Regions from separate parts of the Halobacillus sp. B23F22_1 genome, predicted to be linked through region 3. Evidence: riboswitches for the same ligand, from Rfam matches in the RefSeq annotation. Region 3 holds a riboswitch; each other region holds the start of a gene.

What was found. Region 3 has a riboswitch for cobalamin ahead of ACGTNH_RS18045 (hypothetical protein). Riboswitches for the same ligand answer to the same signal wherever they lie in the genome.
Region 1: it holds a riboswitch for cobalamin, as region 3 does, so the genes downstream of both, ACGTNH_RS05410 (ABC transporter substrate-binding protein) here and ACGTNH_RS18045 (hypothetical protein) in region 3, are expected to answer to the same signal.
Region 2: it holds a riboswitch for cobalamin, as region 3 does, so the genes downstream of both, metE (5-methyltetrahydropteroyltriglutamate--homocysteine S-methyltransferase) here and ACGTNH_RS18045 (hypothetical protein) in region 3, are expected to answer to the same signal.
Region 4: it holds a riboswitch for cobalamin, as region 3 does, so the genes downstream of both, ACGTNH_RS19350 (ribonucleoside-diphosphate reductase subunit alpha) here and ACGTNH_RS18045 (hypothetical protein) in region 3, are expected to answer to the same signal.

The regions. Positions count from the first base shown of each region.
Region 1 covers NZ_JBIEKE010000001.1:1,039,211-1,044,311, forward strand. Annotated here, with positions in the region: gene ACGTNH_RS05405 (DUF819 family protein) at 1-1,172, shown strand, start outside; cobalamin riboswitch at 1,672-1,855, shown strand; gene ACGTNH_RS05410 (ABC transporter substrate-binding protein) at 1,985-2,962, shown strand; gene ACGTNH_RS05415 (FecCD family ABC transporter permease) at 2,955-4,007, shown strand; gene ACGTNH_RS05420 (adenosylcobinamide amidohydrolase) at 4,000-5,101, shown strand, end outside.
Region 2 covers NZ_JBIEKE010000002.1:997,147-1,002,247, forward strand. Annotated here, with positions in the region: gene ACGTNH_RS12795 (YitT family protein) at 1-738, opposite strand, end outside; gene ACGTNH_RS12800 (NarK family nitrate/nitrite MFS transporter) at 1,036-2,505, shown strand; SAM riboswitch class I at 2,671-2,774, shown strand; cobalamin riboswitch at 2,835-3,038, shown strand; gene metE (5-methyltetrahydropteroyltriglutamate--homocysteine S-methyltransferase) at 3,183-5,101, shown strand, end outside.
Region 3 covers NZ_JBIEKE010000003.1:634,106-639,206, forward strand. Annotated here, with positions in the region: gene ACGTNH_RS18030 (alpha/beta hydrolase) at 1-169, opposite strand, end outside; gene ACGTNH_RS18035 (FadR/GntR family transcriptional regulator) at 191-901, opposite strand; gene ACGTNH_RS18040 (sodium/glutamate symporter) at 922-2,283, opposite strand; cobalamin riboswitch at 2,529-2,731, shown strand; gene ACGTNH_RS18045 (hypothetical protein) at 2,894-3,112, shown strand; gene mmgD (citrate synthase) at 3,164-4,279, shown strand; gene ACGTNH_RS18055 (bifunctional 2-methylcitrate dehydratase/aconitate hydratase) at 4,353-5,101, shown strand, end outside.
Region 4 covers NZ_JBIEKE010000004.1:67,423-72,523, reverse strand. Annotated here, with positions in the region: gene ACGTNH_RS19355 (ribonucleotide-diphosphate reductase subunit beta) at 98-1,138, opposite strand; gene ACGTNH_RS19350 (ribonucleoside-diphosphate reductase subunit alpha) at 1,151-3,379, opposite strand; cobalamin riboswitch at 3,525-3,703, opposite strand; gene ACGTNH_RS19345 (class I SAM-dependent methyltransferase) at 3,892-4,569, shown strand; gene ACGTNH_RS19340 (hypothetical protein) at 4,902-5,101, shown strand, end outside.

The sequences.
Region 1 (5,101 bases), on a different contig from region 3:
TTGCAGGATGGGCTGCAATCAGTATTTACTTGGAACAAAATTACAAGTGGGCATCCAAATTTTCCGGTGCAATTATTGCTTTAGTCGGGGCGATGATTTTAGCGAATGTTGGAGTAATCCCATTAGAATCACCTGTGTATGATACGGTTTGGAATTATGTTGTGCCACTGGCTATTCCGCTTCTTTTGTTTCAAGCGAATATTCGTAAGATATGGAGTGAAAGCGGCCGGTTATTATTGTTATTTTTCCTTAGTGCTGCCGGTACTGTGGCAGGATCAATCATTGGTTTCTTTCTTTTAAAAGACGTAGTTCCCGGTCTAGATCAGGTAGGGGCGATGATGACAGGGTCTTACATAGGGGGCGGCGTGAACTTTGCGGCTTTGTCTGCTAAGTTTGAAGCACCTGGAGAACTCGTTTCCTCTGCTGTGGTTGCAGATAATTTAATGATGGCTGTTTATTTCTTCATACTAATGGCACTGCCGGCAATTGGCTTTTTTACTAAAAGGTTTAAGACGCCTTATATGGATGAGCGGTCTGAGTCTGATGTGAATGAGAACGACCAAACAGATGCGGCCTCTTACTGGGGTAGAAAAGAAATGTCGCTTCAGGATATAGGTTTGGCTGTTGGTAGTTCATTTGTGCTCGTGGCTGCTTCTTTTACAATTGCCGATTGGTTTGGTGAACTTATTCCAGCAGGTGAGGATGTTAATATCCTAAGTAATGTACTAAACGGAATTCTAGGTGATGGATATTTAATGTTAACTACATTGACGATGATTGCTGTTACTGTGTTTCCAAAGTATTTTGAAGGGATTCATGGCGCTCAGGAAATAGGCACATACTTGATTTATATCTTCTTTGTGGTCATAGGAATTCCAGCGTCAGTTGTGCTTATTTTTCAAAATGCTCCAATGCTGCTGGTGTTTGTATTTATTATCGTGATGAGTAATATGGTGGTTTCTTTTGTCTTAGGACGCGTCTTTAAATTTAGCCTGGAAGAAGTAATCGTTGCGTCTAACGCCAATATTGGCGGCCCGACGACAGCAGCTGCGATGGCGATTGCGAAGGGATGGACGAAGCTGGTGGTGCCGATTCTCTTAGTCGGTACACTCGGTTATATTGTAGGAAACTATATCGGTACAGGTATTGGTGTCTGGTTCAGTAGTTTTTAAGTAGTGAATAGGACAGGACAAAGTGCATTATCGCTCCCTCAAAATACTTGAGTTTACTGGATAAATTCTATCAAGCCCCACGCATTACTTGTCGGGGGATGCTTTCCGCGGGCACGGCCTCAGCTAACTTGGTCAAGAAGATCACTTGACCCAGTGGATCCTCGGCTTGCGCTGTTCCCGCGACGCATCACAGGACGTGGCCGGTTTTAATCGACCAGGCGTCAACCCCGAACGCTCATCGCAGTATCAACAGAGATCAATTTAACACCCATTCGAATGTTTAAAATATCTGCTCTTATGAACCTTCTATATGGGGGCTGGTTAGAGAACGATATAAGATGAAAACGAAGAACAATCAACTGAAGCATAGATACTTATGTATCGGCTTCTTATTTTATTGGGAAAATAATTAGTAAATGGGAGAGGAAGACGTTTATACAATTATTATAGGTAAACCCGTGATTTTTCCGAATTGTTCATTTAAAATAGAAAGGAATAGAATATCGTCGAAAAAATAGGCGTGATGGACGTTTCATCACTTAAAAGGGAAGTTGGTTCGATTCCAACGCGGTCCCGCCACTGTATTTGCGAGCGATCTGCATAATTCCACTGTGTGTAAGCATGGGAAGGAGCAGCAAGCGATGACCATAAGCCAGGAGACCTACCTATTTTTCTTCACCAAAACCCTACGCGGATAGGAGGTGTGATCAGAAGCGGCTTGCCATAATCGTGCAGACGCGTTGGTTACGTATACACATCTAAATGTAGGATGTGTTTTTTTGTGTTCATTTTTATAAAAAGGGGAGATCGTTATGAAAAAGTACTGGCGTTACATAGGGGTTGCTTGTTTATCCGCTGGATTGCTCATGGGATGTGCAGACGATTCAAGTGAGGAATCAAATGATGAAGCACCGGAAGATAGCAATGAAGAAGCTTCTGGTGAAACGAGCTATCCGTTAATAGTCGAAGATGCGGTGGAAAACGAAGTAGAAATAGAAGAGGATCCTGAGCGCATTGTCAGTTTAATTCCGAGCAATACGGAAATTGCGTTTGAGCTTGGCGCAGGCGATGAGGTCGTCGGTGTGTCAGAGAACGATAATTACCCGGAAGAGGTATCGGAGCTTGATCAGGTCGGGGGTATGGAAATTAATGTGGAAAAAGTAATCTCCCTTGAGCCTGATTTGGTACTGGCCCATGCCTCCAGCGCGCACAATTCACAGGAAGCACTTGAACAGATCGAAGAGGCAGGAATTGCCGTATACGTTGTTGAAGATGCGGCCAGCTTTGACGGGGTTTACGACACGATCGAAGCTGTTGGTGAACTCGTGAATGAGCAGGAAAATGCGAAGGAAATCGTAAATAGCATGCAGGAAGACGTTGAGGCAGTAGAAGAACAGGCTGCAGAAGTCGAAGAGTCGAAACGTGTGTTTGTCGAGGTGTCTCCTGAGCCGGAAATTTATACAACTGGGACAGGCACATTTATGAATGAGATGCTTGACATGATTCAGGCGGAAAATGCGGCAGCTGATGAAGAGGGCTGGGTGCAGATGAATGAGGAAGCTGTCATCGACATGCAGCCGGACACGATTATTACGACGTATGGTTACTACACAGAAGATCCAGTAGAGCAAGTGTTAAGCCGTGAGGGATGGGAAGAAGTTCCTGCAATTGAAAATGAAGAAGTCATCGATGTGCACTCTGACCTTGTCACCCGCTCAGGACCGCGGTTAGTAGAAGGGTTGAAAGAGCTGGCAGAAGCGGTTTACCCTGACACATTTGGCGATGAGTAAATTTTTCACCTACGCAGGATCTCTACTGGTATTAGCCGGTGCGATCATAGCCGCGGTAGGAGCGGGCAGCGTGTCTGTTCCACTTCCAGATATTGTAAAAGTGATTATTGCTCAAGTAACACCTTTTTTCCCACAGGTGGATACTGTTCATGCCAGTATTATCGGGGATGTCCGGCTGCCGCGTGTTTTATTAGCTGGTCTGGTGGGGGCCTCGCTTGCGATTTCAGGCGCAGCTTTTCAAGGACTTTTACAAAATCCGCTGGCTGACCCTTATACGTTAGGTGTTTCATCAGGGGCTTCCGTAGGGGCCGTGCTCGTCCTGTTCCTCGGTCTTTCATTTCCCATCTTCTCAATGGTTACGCTGCCGGTTATGAGTATCTTAACGGCCGTACTAGCGCTGCTGTTTGTCATTACGTTTGCCCGCATGCTTGATCACACCCTGTCGATTGAGACGCTTATTTTAACAGGAATTGTGATGGGATCTTTTTTAGGCTCCCTCATTTCTTTAATGATTGCCTTAACTGGCGATGAACTGCGGCAGATCGTAGGCTGGCTGCTAGGAAGCGTCGCAATGAGAGGCTGGAATTACGTCAGTCTGCTCATTCCCTTTTTTGTAATCGGGTCACTTCTGCTCTTAATTCAAGGACAAGAGCTTAACGCGATGTCTTTAGGAGAAGAACGGGCGAAGCAGCTCGGCGTTCCGACCGAAAAACGAAAAGCGGTTATTTTGCTGGCCGCTTCAATATTAACAGGAGCTGCGGTTGCGGTTTCAGGAACAATTGGATTTGTAGGACTCGTCGTGCCTCACATCTGCCGGAAGATATTTGGCGTCGATCACCGCCATTTACTGCCGCTGTCATTAATCAACGGTGCGACGTTCTTAATTTTAGCTGATCTCGTATCACGCACGATTATCGCTCCCGTTGAACTGCCAATAGGTGTGATTACTTCACTAATTGGAGCTCCGATCTTTGCGGTTATTTTGTATCAGCAACGAAAAGAACGCAGCACACCGTTTAAAAGGAGGGGACCTGCACATGATTAAAGTGAAAAACGTATGCGGCGGTTATGAGGAGAAGCCGATTGTTGATCATGTTGATTTTTTCGTTTCAAAAGGCGAATTCTTTGGCGTGGTCGGTCCAAATGGCTGCGGTAAGACAACGTTGTTTAAGATGATGAGCGGCGTCCTCCCTTTATGGAGCGGTACAGTATCGATAGATGAGAGGACCATAGATGAATACGATCGAAAAAGCCTGGCACGAAAAGTGGCAACCCTGCCGCAGATCCAGCAGAGCTACTTTACGTACAGCGTGTATGAGACTGTAATGATGGGGCGGTATGCATACCAAACCGGCTTGTTTAAACAGCCTTCTGTTGAAGATGAAAAAGTCGTTGAGCGCATTTTACATCAAACGGGCTTAACACAAATGAGGCATCTGCCGATTACGGCGTTAAGCGGTGGAGAGCGGCAGCGTGTGTATTTAGCACAGGCGTTAAGCCAGGAGCCTGACGTATTACTGCTTGATGAGCCGACGAATCACCTTGATTTCAGCTATCAAAAGCAGCTCCTTGATGAATTAAAAAAGTTAACGTTAACGGATGAGTTAACGGTCGTATCTATTTTCCACGATTTAAATATTGCCAGCCTGTATTGCGATCGGCTGCTCCTTATGGAAGAAGGCAGGATAAAGAAGATGGGGACACCGGATGAAGTTATGCAGAAGGATCTGCTTGAAGGGGTTTATCAATCGACAATCGACGTGTATGCGAATCCGTCTGTTGCAAGCCCTCAAATGAATGTCATGCCAGGTTATCTATCAACTGCATTTTCACAGCTGTCGCCGGAGTCTTTACAAGTCAGTAAGGAAAAGCTGCTGTTTCAGACGAAGCGGCCATTGAAAACATTCTCCTCAGCTGTGGTTGGTGCCGGATTTGGATGGTATCAAAACTTCGTGAACTATCACGTTGAAAAAAGCTTTAGATGTGATTCACCCGAACGATTTATGAAGGGGAAATTTCGCGAGTGGAAGCTTCCTGAACACGAAACACTGGCGATGATGACAGCAGCTTATGTAACAAACTACGCGAAGCGCTATGTATATGAGAACGATTTTACACTCCTTGTCATAGTCACAGCAG
Region 2 (5,101 bases), on a different contig from region 3:
AGACTTAACAAACGCCAGTTCATATCTTGAAATCACGGTATAAAGAACTTTTCGCTCTGTATTAGAATAGCCGCCCTGGCCGTCCATCACGGTAATACCGCGTATTAAATTCCCGATCAATTCATTTTTCAGTTCATCTCCACGATCGGTTACCACCATTAAGTTTAATTTAATATGGCGGGTATGCACACGATCAATAACGATCCCTGTAATGTAGATCGACGCCATAGTGTACAACGCTAAGTCCCAGGAGAAAATAAATCCTGAGATAAAAACAACGCCGCTGTTTAAGCTGAAAATTAATCCACCGAGCGGAATATCGCGCTTCTGCGTCAGTACCAACCCGATCACATCGAAACCACCAGTCGAGCCGTAAAATCGGATAATAAAACCTATAGCAATTCCGGCGATAACTCCGCCAAATACAGTAGATAATAACGCATCTTCTGTAACCTTAACTACCGGGATGTACTGCATGGCAAACGAAGTAATAAACACAGAAAATACACTATTCCATATAAATTCTTTCCCCAGTTTCATCCAGCCAATAATTAATATAGGAATATTTAAAATAACGAGCCAGATCCCTGTATTTACAGGCGTCAATAAGCCGAAAACCATTGCCAGACCTGTAATTCCTCCGGATAATACTTCATGTGGCAGCAAGAACAAATTAAAAGCAAATCCTAACACAATCGAACACACAAATAAAACAGCGAATCTATATAAACGATTCATTTTCACGGCACCTCAATCTAAATAGTGATATAAACACCTAATGAATTTTAGTGGTCACAAAAATGAAAGTCAATACTTTTTCTATGTATTTAGGGCTATCGATTTATACGCTTTAAAGTGTTAAAAACTCCATACCTCTATCATTGGCTGCGCTTTTTCCATCTTTTTCTTACCCTTCTATTCAAATAGTAAAAACGAAGTATTTTCGAGATACCATGTAAGAAAACCTGACATAAACTGTGACAGAGCTCTCTGTTTTTGAAATAATCAGTTTATTAACAAATTGGAGGCTTGGTTATGGTTGAGGAAAAGGTTACATACAAAGGAAACAAGAAAATCTTATTTATGACAACATTCGCATTTTTCTTAAGCTTCGTTGTCTGGTTTAATATGGCTCCTTTCGCATCTACGATTCAAAAAACATTGCAATTATCCAATGAAGAGATTGCTGTCCTGCTGTCAATCAATGTCGCTTTAACAATTCCGGCCCGAATTATCATCGGTATGCTCGTCGATCGATTTGGACCGAAGCACGTGTATGCTACTTTATTGCTTTCCGTTAGTATTCCTTGTTTTTGGTTTGCTTTTGCCAATTCATTCTGGCAGTTGTTTATGGCGCGGGCATTATTATCGGTCGTAGGAGCAGGGTTTGTTATCGGAATTCGAATGGTATCCGAGTGGTTTCCGGAAAAACATCTTGGTCTTGCTGAAGGCATATACGGAGGATGGGGAAACTTCGGTTCTTCAGCAGCCGCCTTCTCCCTGCCGCTTCTTGCTATGTTATTTGGCGGTGAAAATGGCTGGCGCCTGGCCATCGCTCTAACTGGTTTTTTATGTATTGTGTATGCATTTATTTATTTCAGGTCCGTTGAGAACACGCCTGCTGGTAAAGAATTTAAGAGACCTAAGCGAAGTGGTGCGATGGAAGTAACCAGCTACAGAAGCATGATTGGACTTATGCTCATGTCTATTCCTCTATATGCCGCGCTTGCTTTAATCACGTGGCAATTAAGCAATACTTCACTCATATCAAACCAAATCGCTGTGTTCATTTACGTGGTTCTTGCAGCTGTGTATTTTTATAACTTATATAAAATCTGGATAGTGAACCGTGATCATTTACGAAAAGGCGTCCCTGAAGAAGAACAGTATTCATTTAAACAAGTGGCTATTTTAGACTTCGCTTATTTTATTACTTTTGGCTCAGAATTAGCCGTTATTTCTATGCTGCCGATGTTTTTTGAAGCTACGTTTAGTATGGGAGTAGCCGGAGCTGGAATGATCGCCAGTTCGTTTGCCTTTATGAACCTCATCGCCCGTCCTGGAGGCGGTTGGCTCAGTGATAAATTTGGCCGTAAGAAGACTCTCATTATTTTGTTGGCCGCTACCTCCGTCGCTTATCTTGGAATGGCTCAGATCGGGTCCGATTGGTCGATTGTAGCTGCTGTTCTATTGACAATGACGTGTTCCTTTTTTGTACAGGCTGGCGAGGGTGCTGTATTCTCGATGGTGCCACTTGTGAAAAAACGCTTGACTGGACAGGTCGCCGGGATGGTTGGTGCTTATGGAAATGTAGGTTCTGTTTTATTTCTAGCCGTACTTGGCGTACTGAATCCTTCGCTGTTCTTTTTTGGAATTTCTATTATGGCGTTTTGCTGCTTTATCGCTTGTTTCTTCTTAAACGAACCAGGCAAAGCACATATCACCGAACTTCAGCCAGTAAAGGAAGAAGAAACGAGAAAATCTGGAAAAGAAGTGGCGATGTAAATTCTTTTAAAAGCTTGGGACAAAATCGAAGAGCGTACCGGGTACCAGGTACCGAAATTCCCACTTGGCACTTCGCTCTTTTACAGCTTTTCGGTACCAGGTACCCTGATGCTCCATTGACAGCTTCATCCTCCCATGCTAGTCTTATAATCAATTCAATAGAATCTCTTATTTCGAGAGGTGGAGGGACTGGCCCTGTGAAACCCGGCAACCGATCTACTTGATTGTGGTGCTAATTCCAGCAAAGCGAAGGCTTTGAAAAATAAGAGAGGTGCGTGTGTAAACCTCTCTCACCGAGAGGTTTTTTATATACACATGCTAGATAAACTAAATATCTTAAATCACTCAGGTGTTGGCTAAGTTCATAAGAGCTTATTCAGCTTAAAAGGGAAGTCCGGTGAAAATCCGGCACGGTCCCGCCACTGTTAGAGGGAGCATCCTGCAGCAAGTCACTTTCTTTTGAATAAAAGATGGGAAGACGCAGGAATGTGAAGATCTTAAGTCAGGAGACCTGCCTGGTGATGACGCACTACAACCTACGGGTAATAGGGAGGTGTTAGGACAAGTAATGGGATCAGTCTGTCTAAACAGACGATTTTAAATATGCTGTCATAACAATCTCTCTTTAAGAAGGGAGATTTTTTTATGGATTTTTTATTATACAAGGAGGAACCAGGATGACAAAAAGTTCAAATTTAGGCTATCCAAGAATTGGAGAAAAGCGTGAATGGAAAAAAGCATTAGAACAGTACTGGAAAGGAAATATAAGTGAGCAAGAGCTTCAAACTGAATTAGAAAAGTTAAGACTCTATGACCTTAAGAAACAAAAAGATCTGGGCATTGATTTAATCCCTGTTGGAGATTTCAGTCTCTATGATCATGTCCTGGATACAGCTGTGATGTTTGGCTTAATCCCTGAACGTTTTCAGCAGCAAGACGAAAATTCCCTGCATACTTATTTTGATATCGCTCGTGGCAATAAAAACGCTGTAGCTTCAGAGATGACAAAATGGTTTAACACGAACTACCATTACATCGTTCCTGAAGTTTCATCAGATTCGGAGCCAAAACTAGTAGAAAACCGACTGCTTCCCTACTTTTTAGAAGCAAAGGAAAAGCTCGATATTACAGGAAAACCGGTCCTTCTCGGTCCTGTTTCCTTATTAAAATTATCAAAAGGCTTTGAGGACAAAGACTTTGAGAGATTAGTTGAGAAACTCGTACCGTTGTACATACAAGTCCTGCAACAGCTAGAAAAAGCAGGAGCAGAATGGGTACAAATCGATGAGCCAATTTTAGCCACAACACTGACTAAGGATGAAATTAATGTATTTAAGAATGTCTATCAATCCATCGATCGTAAACTTTCCAGTCTGAACGTATTACTGCAAACATATTTTGAATCCATTGATTATTATGAAGAAGTTGTATCTCTTCCCGTAGCTGGAATTGGACTTGATTTCGTACATGATCAAGGGGCGAACCTGGAGGCAATAAAGAATTTCGGGTTTCCTGCAGAAAAAACGTTGGCAGCAGGCGTCATCAATGGGCGAAACATTTGGAAAGATGATCTTTCTGCTTCATTGACTCTGCTGGAAACGCTGCGTTCTTTCGTAAATGAGGATCGCTTAATTGTTCAACCTTCTTGCAGTTTATTACATGTACCCGTAACGGTTGAAACGGAATCTGAATTAGATCCGCAACTAAAGAATGCGTTGGCCTTTGCCGACCAAAAGCTGGAAGAGATTAAACTTTTAACAGAAGGCTTAAATAAAGGCAGAAAAACGGTTGAAGAAAAACTGACATTCCAAGCCGAATGCCGCGAACAATTATGGCAGTCTGAGATCAGAAATAACACAGATGTACAAAAGGAAGTCGAATTTTGGAAAGGCGTTGAACCAACACGCGAACAACATTTCTCTGAGCGCCAATCCATTCATCAAAACTTTTTTAACCTTCCTTTACTGCCCACTACGACAATTGGAAGTCTGCCGCAAACAACAGAAATCCGACAAGGACGTCTTAAATGGCGCAGAGGAGATTGGACGGATACTGACTATCAGAGCTTTATTGAAGCAAATATGAGAGAATGGATTGCACGTCAGGAGGAAATTGGACTTGACGTTCTAATACACGGAGAGTTTGAACGAAATGATATGGTCGAATTCTTCGGTGAAAAACTCGAGGGGTTTGCTTTTACAAAATATGCCTGGGTGCAGTCCTATGGTTCGCGCTGCGTGAAGCCTCCTATTATTTATGGTGATGTTGCTTTAACCGAGCCGATGACCGTGAAGGAAATCAGTTATGCTCAATCGTTGACCAAAAAGCCGGTTAAAGGAATGCTCACAGGGCCGATTACAATTTTAAATTGGTCTTTTGTGCGCGAGGATATCAGCGAATTCGATGTAACCAAGCAAATTGCTTTAGCGCTGCAAAAAGAAATTAGAGCTTTAGAAGAAAACCATATTCATATGATACAAGTTGATGAACCTGCTTTACGGGAAGGCTTGCCGCTTAAACCTAAGAAACAGCAGCAATACCTGGATGAAGCGGTCTACGCTTTTAAACTAGCCACTTCTTCTGTTAAGAATGAAAC
Region 3 (5,101 bases):
CCGTCAAAGCCTGGGCAAACATTTTTGGATAGAATTCATTTACTCCTTGATATCCTGAATTAGCAATAATCCCCGGATGGTTTCCTTTACTCTCATAATTGTCGGGCAAGTAAATGGTCCCCTGTAACTTGTAGCCTTCACTGTAAAATTGTACGGATTTTTCGATCATCATTCTCTCTCCCTTTATAAATTAAGAATTCAATGCCTGGTCAAATGAATGCTTGAATTTTTGACATGCATTACTTAAGTGTTGGTACATTTCCTCCCTGGCTTGTTCTCCATTGCCCAATCGAATGGCTGTATAAATGCGTTCATGCTCACTGAGTACTTGAGCCCGCTTTTCGGAAATTCCCATATTTTTCTTAAGGGAAAAACGAATTGCTTTGTCATAGAGAGTAGTAAGGTTCTCGACACTGTGAACAAGAATCGGGTTATGGGAAGCTTGTGCAATAGCATTATGAAAGGCAATATCCTCTTTATCTCCCACACGATTATCATGCTGTGAACTGCGAAGCTCCTCCAGTTTTTTCTTAATGATTAACTTATCATCAGCCGTGCCACGTTCAGCGGCCAGGCGAGCAGCTTCGGTTTCTAGAATGATCCTTGTTTCCAGTAAGTTTAATATTTCCTCCGAATCTACGAATTCAAATTGTATTTCTTCTATTAAATTAGTTAAAGAAGCTGCCTGTATAATACTGCCTCCACCTTGCTTCGAAACGGTTAATCCGCTTGCTTCGAGTACGCTTAACGCTTCTCTGACTGGAGTACGGCTGACCCCAAACATCTCGGAAAGCTGCTTTTCGGTAGGTAACCGATCACCAGGCTGCATATTCTCCTTATGGATGTATTCTTTGATACGATCAAAAACCTGCATCGACACTTTTTTTCGTTCTATTTTCATAAAAGAGGATCATCCTTTCTTTATGAAACATTAGAATCTCTGCTAATATTTCTTGTCTCCTGAATTGAAGTCAGCCAGCCTGACTTAGCGGCAATGATAATAAGCACCGCACTCGCTCCCAATAAAATGAGAGAGAATAAACCACCAGTCCCGGCCATCATCATGATAGGACCAAAAGTAATAATTAAAATCTCGACTGGTACCATGCCGATATATCCTAAAGCGTAGTCGTCCAGGGTACTGCTTTTAGTTTTGGGATCTACGATTCTCAATAAGGCAATTCCCATGGCGACGGTTCCTGTACTCCATCCCCATCCAAAAATGGCATTTTCAAACCAGTGACGGTGGAAGACACGAGGTGCAATAAACCTGAAAATACAGTAGGCCCATATCACTCCAAAAATAAAGAGAGCTATAAGAGGCCAGGCATAAGCTGCTACCACAGCTAGATTAATAGATGTAATCCCAAACGCAACAATCAAGTCTGTTGCCGTTCCACTTATGCGGTCAATTACACGTTTGTCCACATATTCATTAGCTTTGGTTGTATTTAAGAACAATTGAATCAGTAAGCCGACCACGAATGAAAGGCTTAGTAACGGGATGCTGACTTGCGGGAATATCGCTTGTATTCCTTCCTGTAAGAAGTAACTAAACATTACAACAACAGCAAGTAAGGCAATGTGGAAAAATAATGGGTCCACCGAATTGCTGGAAACAGTATCACTACCCGATGATTGACGAAGATTAGCAGGAACTAACCCCGTTCGTAATTCATTTGGTAAATCCTCAAAGTCTGAAATGAAGTTGGTTTGATTATTCCGTGCGTTCATTTTAATTAGCAGCAGACCACCGAGAATAGCACAAATCAAACCAATGGTAGCTGAAGTATAACCAAGAGCTGTGGCTTCTTCCCATCCAAGCCCGCTAAAAGCTTCACCTACGGCTGCGGCCGTTCCGTGGCCACCGAGAAAACCAGCACCAAGAATCAACCCAAACCCGCTCGGAATATCCCAAAGGTTAGCTAAAAGTATGTAAGCAATCATCGCTCCCCCGCCCCACATAAGCATGGTCAGGAGCATCGAGTATATCCACATATTTCTTACTCGTCCAAACGTTTGCTTCCAATTTACTTTAGCCGCTCCTATTGGAATCGCACCAAAAATAACAGCAATCAATACGGTTGGATAATTACTCACGAGACTTGAAAAAGGGAGCAGATCAAATCCATTAGGTCCCAAAGTCAACCCCGCCACTCCCGCTATGATACTAGCTGGAATAAATAACTTTTGTACAATTTTAAGCTTTGCCCGTAATATAACCCCAACTAACAATAAAACTGAAATCAATCCTACATCAATGGCTAAATCCCATATGGACAATTTCTTACCTCCTTAACGCTCAAAAAAAGAAAGCGCTATCATAATTTGTATGATAAATATACAACATGATAATCGACCGTGTAAATATAAAATATTAATAAATTTCAAAAAATTTTAATGCAACCCATTTGTAACCTCTCATATACACTTGCTAAAAGGAACGATGAGATTTGCACCAATTTTAACGCTCTTTAGAAATATTTGTTTATTTTCAAAATTTTTGTTATATTGAAAAAGTCAAAACTAAATAAGATTTTGATTAAGGTGCGGCTAAGCGCTATTCGTGTTTAACTGCTTAAAAGGGAAATCGGTGATAATCCGATGCTGTCCCGCAACTGTATTTGGGAGCGAACTGGAAGGCCACTGTTCTCGTTATAAAACGAGGATGGGAAGGATCCAGGGAGTGTTGATCATAAGCCAGGAGACCTGCCTGTTTCAACGAACATCAATACCTACGAGGATAGGGGGTGTTAAGTGCGAGTGGAAAGAGTATGGCAAGGTATGTCTCCTTATGATACTTTCTCCGGATAACTGTGATCTCAACTTAACAACTTCTCTTGGAAGTTGTTTTTTTAATGGCTTTATTTCTATTTGACTAGAGGTGTATATTTTGAGCGCTTCCATTGAGTTTTACGTAAATGAGTTCAAATCACGTATTATGAACTACATGGTTTCTTCTGTTCCCCGTACCTTAGAGACGGTTTATGAACAAATTAAAGAAGAGCTTATTCAACAGGACGACGGTCATCAAGAACTTAAATATCTCGAGCAAGCCTATGTGTTTGTCCATAAAGAAATAGTAGGTAAGCAGTTGGTATTAAAAGATTGATATTTCCCTTTTTGAAAGCGTTTACTATTTTGAGCAATTAGGAGGATTCTAATGCCAGAGCAAACAGCCTATAAACCCGGCTTAGACGGGGTAATTGCAACAGAAACAAAGCTTTCTTATTTAGATGTTGATGCTGAAGAAATTGTCCTTCGAGGATATGATCTGATTGAGCTTACTCAAAACAAACAATACCTTGATATCGTTCATCTATTATTAGACGGTGAATTGCCGGAGAAATCAGAGCGTTCCTCTCTTGAGCAGGAATTAAGAGCAGAATATAAACTCCCGGATCGTTTTTTCTCTTTGTTCAGCAAGCTTCCAAAAGAAACTCACCCGATGGATGCCCTGCGAACAGGAATTTCCGCGCTTTCAGGATATGAGAAGAATTTAGATGAACGCAGAGAATATGAAATCAATCGAACCGCTCTCCGCCTTCTGGCAAAAATCCCTAACATTACAGCTAACAGCTACCACATTCTTCACGACGAAGCAATTGTAGAACCAAAACTGGAACTTCCTTACAGTGCTAACTTCTTATATATGATTACTGGAAAAGAACCAACCCCGGATGAAGCTAAATATTTTGATCAATCTTTAATGGTGTACAGTGAGCATGAAATGCCAAATTCAACATTCACAGCCCGCGTGATTGCTTCCACAAATGCTGACATTTATGGAGCTCTAACCGGGGCAGTAGCTTCTTTGAAAGGAAACCTTCACGGTGGTGCAAATGAGGCCGTCATGCACATGCTCTTAGAAGGAAGAACGACAGATGGATTCCGCAGTCTTCTCTACGAAAAAATAAAAAACAAAGAAAAAGTGATGGGTTTTGGTCATCGTGTTTATATGAAGAAAATGGATCCAAGAGCGGCGCTGATGAAGGAAGCACTACGTGAACTTGCCGCCGAGCGAAAACGCGATGATCTTTTTGGGATGTGTGAAGCAGGAGAACAGCTGATGAAAGAAGAAAAAGGTCTGTATCCGAATTTAGATTATTATGCGGCGCCTGTTTACTATTTGTTAGGCATCCCGATAGATTTGTACACCCCGATCTTCTTTGCGGCACGAACCCTGGGGATCTGCGCCCACGTGGCTGAACAGTATTCCAACAACAAATTGTTTAGACCAAGGGTTATCTATACCGGTCCGCGCGGCCTGCATCCTTAATAGTAAAACGTCCGGGCTTGCCCGGCCGTTTTCATCAATATTCATTACATAGATTTGAAAGGTGGAGATGAAGATGTCAGAAGTAAAAGCAGCTGCACCCCAAACAGCAGACCAGGTGTTGGAGCGTATCGCCGAATATGCTGTTTATGGAGAAATAAACAGCGAGGAAGCTTTAGAAACGGCACAATATGTATTAATGGATACGTTAGGTTGTGGTTTTTTAGCCCTGCGCTATCCCGAATGCACGAAGCACTTAGGACCAATTGTACCGGGAACAGTCGTACCGAATGGCGTACGCGTTCCAGGAACGTCTTACGAACTTGATCCCGTCCACGCAGCCTTTAACATAGGCTGTATGATCCGCTGGCTGGATTACAATGATACATGGCTGGCTGCAGAATGGGGTCACCCTTCTGACAACTTAGGCGGAATTTTAGCGATTTCTGATTATATCAGCCGCAGACGTATAGCTGAAGGAAAGAAACCACTGAAAATGGATTCGGTTCTTGAAAATATCGTTAAAGCCCATGAAATTCAAGGGATTCTGGCCCTGGAAAACAGCCTCAACCGTGAGGGACTGGACCATGTGCTCTACGTAAAAGTTGCAACCACGGCTGTTGTAACTGCTATGTTAGGGGGAAGCAAAGAAGACGTGACCAATGCCGTTTCACAAGCGTGGATCGATAACTCCAGTCTGCGGACTTACCGTCATGCACCGAACACCGGATCTCGGAAATCGTGGGCAGCCGGAGATGCCACAAGCCGCGGGGTACGACTGGCCTTGATGACGATGAAGGGAGAAATGGGATATAAGACAGCTTT
Region 4 (5,101 bases), on a different contig from region 3:
ATCAGAAAAATCAACACCTATCTTTTATTTCGTGTTAGGAAAGTTTACATAAAAAAACGAACCACTTTCAAAGTGGTTCGGGAGGGGTAGCAGAGTTTTAAAGGTCATCAAATCCATTATCTTCAGAGACCTTCGTATATTGTCTGGATTTTTGTTCGAAGAAGTCTGATTTCCCTTCATCGACTTCTTGATAAGCACGTATCCATTTTAGAGGATTTTCAGCATACTCTGGATAAGGTTTGTCAGCGCCCATTAATTTGCATCGTTTATTAGCAATAAAGCGAATATAGTCTTCTAAATCATGAATCGGAATTCCTGGAAATTCGTTTCCGATGATGTGCTGAGCCCATTTTATTTCAAGCTCAGCAGCTTCTTTAAAAGTTGTAGTAACGAAACTCTCATACCATTCACGGTCGAGTTGAGGATTTTCATTTAATGTTTCTTTAAAGATGTGGGCAAATAAGTTTACATGAATTTGCTCGTCTCGATTGATGTAGTTGATCATCGTGCTTGTAGAGACCATCTTTTGGTTTCGAGCTAAATTATAGAAGAATGCAAAGCCGGCGTAGAAGAATAACCCTTCTAATACAACATCATAAACTACGGATTTTAAGAATTTATCTATACTTGGATCATTGGCAAACTCTTCATATCCGTCTGTTATAAATTGGTTTCTTTCCATAAGGATTTCATCATGCTTCCAATACTCGAAGATTCGTTCTTGTTCACTTTGATCTACAAGAGTAGATAGTACATAGGAATAAGATTGATTATGGACGACTTCCTGAAAAGCGAGCACCTGCATGAGAGCTGAAACGCTTGAGTCGGTTAAATAGTCAGCTACTTTTCCGGAGTAATCAGTTTGAATCGAATCTAAGAACGCGAGCAAACCTATAATTTTTTTAAAAGAAGCTTGCTCTTGGGCTGATAGCTCGGGCCACTGCTTTAAATCGTTGCTCATATTTATTTCACTGGGAATCCAAAAGTTTGCCAGCATCGTCTTATACATAGGGTACGCCCAAGAGTATCGAGTATTATCCCAGTTTAAAACGTTCGAGCTTCTGCCATTAACGATACCTGTTGAAGCGTTAGGGGCGTGATGGTCCACGAGCTTTCGTTTTTGTAGTGCATGATCCATTATTTTTCCTCCTTAAGATGAGCAGCTTTCACACTCGTCAAATTCACCTTGGCTGGAAGTAGAACGGGTGTAGTAAGTAGTTTTCAGTCCTGACTTCCACGCGTCGATGTGTAAAGCGAGCAATTCTTTCGCTTGAATTGTGTTCTTGACGTATAGATTGAAAGAGATGGACTGATCAATGTACTTTTGGCGTACGGCATTCTGTTTAATACTAGAATGCTGGTCCACATCGTAAGCTGATTTGTAATACCAGTAAGTGTCCGGGCTTAAGTCAGGAGCAGTTACAGGAATTTTAAAATCTTTTTTCTCTTCGGAATAGAACTTCTTGAAAATCGGATCAATACTAGCCGTACTTCCAGCTATTAAGGATGTACTGGAATTCGGTGCTACCGCCATTAAATACCCGTTTCTTATGCCATTACGGTGCACATCCTGCTGAAGCTCTTTCCAGTCATGAGAAGTGTCTTGGTCAAGCGCTCGTTTAACAAAGAATTTCCCCGAGTCCCAGTCGGATCCTTCAAAGAGAGGGTAACTTCCTTTTTCTTTGGCAAGTTCACTGCTTGCCTTAATCGTATAGTAGGAAATTTCCTCGTACACTTCATCAGCATAATCAATCGCTTGGTCTGATTCCCAGGCGATTTTTTTCTGAGCGAGCAGGTGGGCCCAGCCGAACGTACCTAATCCGATTCCTCTGTAAGACTGGTTTGTAAGCTGTGCCTGCAGAACCGGAATTGTATTTTGATCAATAACATTATCCAGCATCCTCACTTGAATAGGGATCAACCGTGGAAGGACATCGTTAGGAACGGCACGACCTAAGTTAATGCTTGATAAGTTGCAGACAACAAAATCGCCAGGTGTTTGAACGGTTATAATCTTTCCATCTTCAACCCGTTGTTCTTCCTGAGTAGTCGGACTTTGGTTTTGAGTGATTTCCGTACAAAGGTTACTGCAGTAAATCATTCCTTTATGGCTGTTTGGGTTCATACGGTTGACTTCATCACGATAGAACATATAAGGAGTCCCCGTTTCCAGCTGCCCAATCATGATTCGCTTCATGATCTCAATAGCTGGGACCTTTTCTTTAGAAAGGAGGTCGTTTTCAATGCAGGCTTGGTAACGTTCTCTAAAGGATCCGTTTCCACGCGTTTCATCATAGTAATCTTCTAATGAAAAGCCCATAACGTCTCGTACTTCGTGAGGATCAAACAAATACCAGTCCTCGCGACGTTCAACAGCTTCCATAAAGAGGTCAGGAATAGATACACCCGTAAATAAGTCATGTGTACGTTGGCGTTCATCCCCGTTGTTCAATCGGCTGTCAAGAAACGGAAAGATATCTTTGTGCCAGATGTCTAAATAGACGGCCACTGCCCCTTGACGCTGGCCAAGCTGATCTACACTAACAGCGGTATTATTCAATTGTTTCATCCAAGGTAGTACCCCTGAGGAAACACCTTTAAATCCTCGGATGTCACTGCCTCGGCTGCGGATTTTTCCTAGATATACCCCTATACCGCCACCGTGTTTACTTAAATTCGCAATATCGGTATTGCTGTCATAAATGGATTGCAGGCTATCGTCTACTGTATCGATAAAACAGGAGCTTAATTGACCGTAACGCTTTCCGGCATTAGCAAGCGTCGGAGTGGCTACTGTCATGTATAAGTGGCTTAAGGCCCAGTAAGATTCTTTGACCAGCTCCAAACGCCGGGCTGTATTTTCGTGTGCCATTAATACCATTGCAATAACCATGAACCGTTCTTGGGGAAGTTCATAGACCAGTCCGGATTTTGAACGGGCTAAGTAACGATCGCCAAGTGTCTTAATCCCGATATAAGTAAATAATCTATCACGATCGGGAACGATTGCTCTTTCAAGTTCGTCCATTTCTTCTTTTGTATAAAGACTAAGTAGATTCGGGTCATAGATATCTTCCTGAACCAACGTTTCGATTAAATGATGAAAACCTTGGTATGCCTTCACGGTGCCGCGGTTAGCAATCGAAGATTCATACATTTGCTGTAAGTGAATGCTGCTGGCTAAGTACGTCCAGTTAGGAGCTGTTTCACTAATTTCTGCTAAGCATTCCAATATTAAAGCTTTAGCTTGTTCGCTTTGGGTTCCTTTAATCTCTTTTGATTTTTCGATGATTCGTTTCATTGGCAGTGCAGGAAAATTCTCCTCCTGTGCTTTTAGCCATTCTTGCCAGTACGACGTCACAATTGTACTCAATACCATCACTCCTCTATGATAAATAGAAATTTAATCCATAAAAAAATCCACTCTATGAATGAGCGGATGAAACCATGGAATAAAGAGGACTCATAAAGAGTGAAACTGCCTTCATTCCATCGTCTCATCTTCTCAATCCCCGAAGAAGTTGAAACTTCTGCGAATGAAGACAGGTCTCCTGACTTACGCTCAATTCTACTCCGGCCCCTTCCCGTGAAACACACAGTGGGTGATTGCCGATTTAAGAGCGATTACAGTTGCGGGGGCAGCTCTGGAATTTCACCAGATTCCCTATTAAGCCTAGTGGCATCTTTTGTTCGCGGATACTATATATGGTGTTTGTTTTAATTAATGTTAGCTTATATTGTGTTCTAAGCATAACGGAGATTAATGGAATGTGCAACCATTTTTGATGCGCACTTGCATGTGAAAGGACAAAAATAAAGGAGAAATACTTAGTTCTATCGAATAATTGAAGGGTGAGATTTTTTTGAGATTGATAAACAGGAGGTAGAGCAATGGCATTTAATTGGCATCAAGAAGCAGAAAAACAGTGGGACGAACGATCTTCTTTTTGGAACGCAAATAGTAAAAATATGTGGGATAGCGGAAGCAGGAAAACGATCATCCCTTTAATAAAGAAACATGCAAAAATTGGCAATTCTATAGCCGATCTCGGATGCGGAGACGGTTACGGTTCTTATAAATTAGCACAAGCCGGGTTTGAAGTAACGGGTTTAGATCTATCTGAAGACATGATTGAATTGGCTAAATCAAGACTTGCACACGACACCCTGCGTTTTGTGCAAGGGGACATCGTTCAACTTCCATTTGAAAGTGAAAGCTTTGATACCATTATGGCGGTTAACTGCCTGGAGTGGATAGAGGTTCCTTATCAAGGGATAACAGAGATGAAACGAGTCCTCAAACCGGGTGGGAAACTATGTGTAGGAGTACTTGGTCCAACAGCGAAGCCTAGAATTAATAGTTACCGTCGGGTTTATGGGGAAAAGGTAATTTGTAATACGATGATGCCGTGGGAGTTTGAACAGTTGGCGTTAGAAAATGGCTTGAAGCTTATTGATGGACATGGTGTGTTTAAAAGAGAAGCAGAGGGAATGGACGTCACAGCGTTTCCTAGAGAATTACAACAAGCGTTAACGTTCATGTGGGTATTTATATTTGAAAAGGAGTAGTTATTGTGGGATATGTCTTAGGTCTTCGAATGCATATAGGGACAAGACCTATAATCGTACCTGGATCTAGTGTTCTGTGCTTTAACAATAAAGGAGAATTGCAGTTAATAGAACGTAGTGATAATCATCAATGGGGATTGCCCGGGGGTCCCTTGAGTTAGGGGAGGAAGTTGTAAGTGACCGCTGTTGGCCGCACAATATGTGAAAATAAAAACGAGGGATAAGAGCGCAGTTGAAACGGCAGAGATTATAAAACGTACCTTTAATCTATAGTCAGCCATCGTTTTCTAGTATAATAAATGGCGAGTATCATCTTGAGGAGTTGGTAATAGGTGTATACGGAGGAAGTGACGAAACGAGTTCTGAAAGCTTTACGTTCCAATGATCAGAAGGCAGACGAGCATGTTATAAAGTCTTTATCTAAGGTGGAAGTGATGGATCTTTACCTTCAAGACTACGGGGAGCGGATCTCTGCCGGTGAAATAAGAAGAATGATTTTAGACATCTTCGGTGTTCATCTAGAAGGTATTTC